Regions from separate parts of the Halioxenophilus aromaticivorans genome, predicted to be linked through region 2. Evidence: riboswitches for the same ligand, from Rfam matches in the RefSeq annotation. Region 2 holds a riboswitch; the other holds the start of a gene.

Region 1 (3,091 bases), 2.5 Mb from region 2:
CCAGGCACTTTATACGAATTAAACCACGCCTGGGCGCAAGTGGATGACGACCAGCATGTTAATAAATTTACCTCGGCCAAAGTATGGTTGATGCAGGCGGCTCAGCTAGGCTACGCCCGCGTTGAATACAAGAAAGAACCCATCACCCAGTACTACGATAACGTGCGCGACCTAACGCATTCACTGAAAGCCTTGGGCGCGCGCAATGTGAATATCCGCAGTGCGGCCGGCCTGGGCGGGCGACAAAAAATTGCTGAGTTTACCCGGGCGTATGAAACGCAGCGCACTCAGCATGGTCTGCCGTTAAGTTATCAGGTTGATTATTTTATTTTGGAAAAGTAAATGGCGTTGCTGAAAAAAACTTATTTTGTCACCGGCACCGATACCGAGGTTGGTAAAACGTTTATCAGTTGCGCCATTTTGGCAAAAGCGGCGGAGCAAAAATTGGTTACCGGGGCATTAAAGCCTGTGGCTGCCGGCTGTCAGTTCGTCGATGGCGAGCTGCACAACGAAGATGCCATAGCTTTGCAGGCTCACTGCAATTTGCCGCTGCCGTACCAAACCATTAACCCAGTGGCGCTTAAAGAAGCCATTGCGCCGCACATTGCTGCCCAGCGTGAAGGCAAGCAACTGCAGGTGTCTCGCCTGGAAGGGTTCGCCCGTGGCGCCATGATGACGCCCGCCGACTTGTGGTTGGTTGAGGGCGCCGGCGGCTGGCTGGTGCCACTTAATCCGCGCGAGACCTTGGCGGATTTGGCTGTGGCCCTGGACACACCGGTGATTGTGGTGGTTGCCGTTCGCTTGGGGTGTATTAACCATGCGCTGCTTACCGTTGCTGCCATTCGTGCCCGCGGCTTAGCCGTGGCCGGCTGGGTAGCTAACTGCCCAGGTGAAAACGACCTGCAGCACAGCGCCAACCCGGCGCTATTGGAAAATATCGCCACGCTCAAATCACTGATGGGCGCGCCTTTACTGGGGCAGGTGCCGCAGTGCGATACGCCGGTCCAGGCCGCTCAATACTTGGATCTGGTGCCTCTTTGGCACTAAATAAACCAGTCCGCATGTTCCTCCTTGCCAGCTGTTTGGTTCACAAACTTTTCAATTGTTGTTGTAAATTAAAAAACCTTTGGTTAGACTTTTGCTCATTCGTAAGCGTCTTGTCGGGGTGCTTTTGTGTTTTAACCGGTTAATTTTAATTTCGGTTAAAACTCAGAGGCTGAGATGAAGTAGTCAAACCCGTCGCACCTGAACAGGTTAATTCCTGCGTAGGGAACAAGTGTTTAAGCTCGCGAGTGTGTTAAAAGCGTAATTTGATTTTGCTTGGCCCACGGGCCTTCATCTCAGCAGTTTTCTGTTGGTAGAACCGGGAGCGGCTTAGTTTTTTAAGGCCGATTAATCTCCAGGCTCTCTGTCATCAGGCTCTTGGGTCCTCAGGCTCCTAGTTCTCAGGCTCTTTGGGGGGGCCGCGCTAACACACTTACCGCCTTTCGCTTGGCCTCGGCATGTCGCATGTGTATCACTCTACCGGAGTTCACTCATGCCAAACAATGCCGAAACTGCCCTCGCTTCACCGTCTGTTCTTGCCAGCGCCGGGCCGCTGGAAAATTCCAAAAAAATCTTTGTAACTGCGCCGAATTCTGATGTGCAAGTCGCCATGCGCGAGGTGCACCTAGATCCCACGCGCTTGCCAAATGGCGATGTAGAGCAAAATCCGCCGGTGAAGATTTACGATACCTCCGGCCCCTACACCGATCCCACCGTTACTGTAGACGTGCGCCAAGGCCTGCCGTTGCATCGCAGTCAGTGGATTGCCCAGCGCAACGATACCGAGCAACTGGCCGAATTTAGCTCGCAGTACACACGCTTGCGAGGTGCCGATATCAGCATTGAAAACTGGCGCTTTCCCAATCCACCTAAGCCCAAGCGTGCCTTGCCCGGTAAAAATGTAACCCAGATGCACTACGCCCGGGCCGGTATCATTACGCCAGAAATGGAATACATTGCCGTGCGCGAAAACCTAGGCCGAGCCGAATTAACCGACGCCCAGGGCAAACCCGTGCAGTTGATTACCCCAGAGTTTGTGCGCGACGAAGTGGCTCTCGGCCGCGCGGTGATTCCGGCCAATATCAATCACCCAGAGTCTGAGCCCATGATTATTGGCCGTAATTTCTTGGTAAAAATAAACGCCAATATTGGTAACAGCGCGGTGTCTTCCTCGGTGGAGGAGGAGGTGGATAAATTGGTGTGGGCCACTCGCTGGGGCGGCGATACCGTAATGGATTTATCCACGGGTAATAATATCCACGAAACCCGAGAGTGGATTGTGCGTAATTCTCCGGTGCCCATCGGCACCGTGCCTATTTACCAAGCCTTGGAAAAAGTCGGCGGCATAGCCGAAGACTTAACCTGGGAAATTTTCCGCGATACGTTAATCGAACAAGCCGAACAAGGTGTGGATTATTTCACTATTCATGCCGGCGTGCTGTTGCGCTACGTGCCTATGACGGCCAAACGCGTCACCGGCATTGTGTCGCGCGGGGGCTCGATTATGGCGAAATGGTGTTTGGCCCACCACCAAGAGAATTTTCTCTACACCCACTTTGCCGACATCTGCGAGATTCTAAAACAATACGATGTCACCATCTCGTTGGGTGATGGCCTACGGCCTGGCTCCATAGCCGACGCCAACGACGAGGCCCAGTTCTCTGAATTAAAAACCCTGGGTGAATTAACCAAGATCGCTTGGCAGCACGATGTGCAGGTTATTATTGAAGGTCCTGGGCATGTGCCCATGCACAAAATTCAAGAAAACATGACTGAGCAATTAAAGCACTGCCATGAAGCGCCGTTTTATACTCTGGGGCCGTTAATTACCGATATATCGCCTGGTTATGATCACTTTTCTTCCGGGATTGGCGCCGCCATGATTGCTTGGTATGGCTGTGCCATGCTGTGTTACGTCACACCCAAAGAGCATTTAGGGTTACCCAACCGAGACGACGTGAAAGAGGGCATCATTGCTTACAGAATCGCTGCCCATGCAGCGGATTTAGCCAAGGGCCACCCTGCCGCGCAAATCCGCGATGATGCT
Region 2 (3,091 bases):
TTCATGGCCATCCAGGTTCACTCCGATATTATTTTCTGGGTCGGCGTCAACGTGGTTAAAGCTGATGTAGTCTTTGTATTCGCTCTCCATTAGGCCAAGGCTACCGTAGAGGGTAACGATATTATTCAGTTGCGCATCGATTTGCGCTTCCAGGCCGTAGGTGGCGCCTTTGCCGGCGTTGTTCAGGTAATCATCAAAGGTACACGGGAAGCCAGCCGGCGCACAGTTAACCTCACTGGTGCTGATTTGCACGTCTTCTCTGTCTTGCCAGAATAACGCTACCTGCGCAAAAACTCGGCCGCCCGCCAGGTTGCTCTTTAAACCAATTTCATAGTTGTTGAGATACTCCGGGTCGTACTGGCGAAACTCCGGCGCAATGGCATCGTTTGGGTTGAAGCTGCCGAATTTATAGCCGCGTGACAGAACACCATAAAGCGTATGATCGTCATTCATTTGGAAGCTCAGCGCTAGCTTGCCACCCCAGGTGTCGTCATCAGAATCCAAAGCCACATCGGTGTTATCCGAGTAGTTGGCCTCTTGGCTTTCCCAGCGCAGCCCGAAGGTAACACTCAATTGGTCACTCACCGCCTGTTGAATTTCGCCGTAAACAGCGAGGTTTTCTGTGTCGAATTCACTGATAAAGTTGTCGCTGGCGTAGGTGTACACGCGCTCCAATTCTTCGGTTTGGTCGCGGTAATAAAAGCCTGCTACCCACTGGGTGTCGCCGGGGCCAGATATAAAACGTAAATCCAGCGCGTTGTTGTGATTATCGCGTAGGTATTGGTCAAATGAGGAATACTCCCAATCAAATCCCCAGAGGTCGAAATCACAGGCGGTATTTTCACAGATACCGACATAAACCCAATCTTCGTCGTAACTGTATTCGATGTCAGAATCGGCGGTGCTAAAACTGCCGATGAGCTTGCCGCCATTGTCCAGCTCATACTGTGCGGTTAATGAGGTGGCTACAGTTTCTTGCGTGTCGCGGCCCGGCTGGTCGGAGTAGGTTTCCCATGTGTTATCCAGGCTGAAGCCATCGTAGCCGTTGTCGACATCGGCGTAGAAGGTAGTCCAGTTAAAGCTCAAGGCGCGGCTGGCTTGCCAGTGTAGAGTGGCGCGCAGGTTGGTTTCGTCTAATTCGTTGGTGTCGTCGCGGTTTAAGTAGGCGTTGTCGCGGTAGCCGTCGCTGTTGTTTTGTTGCGCGGCAAGGCGTAACCCGAGGCCATCGGCCAATGGCAAGTTGACGACGCCACTGAGGTTGGCGGTGTCGTATTCGCCGAACTGGCCGGCAATTTCTGCGGCAAATTCATCCGCCACCGGGTTGCTGCGCACGTTAACCAATCCGGCTAGTGCATTGGCGCCATACACGGTGCCCTGGGGGCCGCGGAGGATTTCTATTTGTTGCACATCGAGGCTGGTTATTGCGGTGCTGATGCCGGTGAAATCAATGCCGTCTACTAATACGCCTACGGAATAATTGACCGGTTCAATAAACTGGCCGCGCTCGCCTATACCGCGAATTTGTAAGAAGCGGCCGCGAGAGGCACCACTGGCAAAATTCATGTTAGGGGTTTGGGCGATAACTTGTTCCAAGTGGCTAATGGATTGGCGTTGTAAATCCACTTGGTTATAAATACTGACACTGGCGGGAATATCAATTTGTTCACTGCCGCGCAAATCGGCGGTAACCACGATTTCGGCAATGGCGGTTTCGGCCTGTTGAGCGTAAACAGGGATGGACAGAGCTGCTGGCAGCAGGGCCAGGGTAAATAAAGCGTGTGGGCGTTGCATGTAGAGCCTCCAAAAATAAACACACATTTGAGGAGACCCGGTAACGATGGGGCACAGGTGGGAAAACCAGAGATTCCTATCCCTACGCCGGCATTAACCGGATCAGGTCATAAGGGTTCGTGTTACACATCTCAGGCTCTGGTGGGAGCCACCCCTTAGGATTGGCGGCCATTGTAGCGTTTGTGAATAAAAAAGCCACAAATAGAGCGGATTGCTTCTTGTCCGTACTGCATTTGCGAGGAGGGAGTTGCCAACAAAAGACGACTCTGAGCCTTGTTAAAGCATGCAAATTCAATGGCTTAGGGCATGGTAGGCGAAAGTGTTAGGTCAAAACGGCGCTTTTTCGCCTAACTTAGTGGTTGCGGCCTAGGCATCTATTAGTATGGGATACAAACCGTACCGTATCTATTCGATGTGCGTAAAATAAATCCTGCAAAGAGGTTAAAGTGATTAATTTCTCCGGAAATTAAACCTAGAATGAGCTAAATAGTCATATATTGTCCAAGTACTGTCGTATTAGACTGTGCCGGCTTTCTACTTAATATCAAAACCAAAAGGGGTAGGTTACATGTTTGCGGGAACCGTTTTGTCCGTAAAACCACTTGCCGATGGCTTTGCCGAGTTGTGTTTCGACCGGCCCAACGAAGCCATTAATAAATTCGATAAAACCACACTGGATGAACTGCAAGCCGCCGTCGAGTCACTGGCCGGCGATGCCAGTGTCAAAGGCTTGGTTGTCACCAGCGCCAAAGATGGCTTTATTGTCGGCGCCGATATCACAGAGTTTGGCGCCATGTTCTCGGCTCCCAAAGAGGAGTTGGTGAAGCATATTGAAGCTGTCAATTTCAATATCTTTAACGCGCTAGAAGATTTGCCATTTCCCACCGCGGCTGCCATCAACGGCATAGCCCTGGGCGGCGGATTAGAGGTGTGTTTGGCCTGTGATTTTCGTGTGATGGCAGACAACGCCAAAATCGGCTTGCCAGAAACTAAGCTGGGTATCTTCCCCGGTTTTGGCGGCGCTACCCGTCTGCCGCGACTGATTGGAGTCGACAACGCGGTAGATTGGATTGCCACCGGCGCAGACAAAAAAGCGCCCAAGGCACTAGCCGATGGTGCTGTAGATTCTGTGGTCTCTGGTGAGCAATTAAAAGCCGCCGCTGTTGATATCCTGATTAAAGCCGTTGCCGGTGAGTTTGATTGGCAAGCCAAGCGCGCCGTAAAGAAAGGCCCGTTGCTGCTCAACGACATGGAATCGTTGATGTCGTTTGAAACCTGTAAAGCTTTCGTTGGTCAGGCA

The links. Region 2 has a riboswitch for thiamine pyrophosphate ahead of ACGHM3_RS16120 (TonB-dependent receptor domain-containing protein). Riboswitches for the same ligand answer to the same signal wherever they lie in the genome.
Region 1: it holds a riboswitch for thiamine pyrophosphate, as region 2 does, so the genes downstream of both, thiC (phosphomethylpyrimidine synthase ThiC) here and ACGHM3_RS16120 (TonB-dependent receptor domain-containing protein) in region 2, are expected to answer to the same signal.

The regions. Positions count from the first base shown of each region.
Region 1 covers NZ_AP031496.1:1,287,375-1,290,465, forward strand. The annotation lists gene bioC (malonyl-ACP O-methyltransferase BioC) at 1-342, shown strand, start outside; gene bioD (dethiobiotin synthase) at 343-1,047, shown strand; TPP riboswitch at 1,152-1,289, shown strand; gene thiC (phosphomethylpyrimidine synthase ThiC) at 1,538-3,091, shown strand, end outside.
Region 2 covers NZ_AP031496.1:3,754,108-3,757,198, reverse strand. The annotation lists gene ACGHM3_RS16120 (TonB-dependent receptor domain-containing protein) at 1-1,791, opposite strand, end outside; TPP riboswitch at 1,854-1,957, opposite strand; gene fadB (fatty acid oxidation complex subunit alpha FadB) at 2,360-3,091, shown strand, end outside.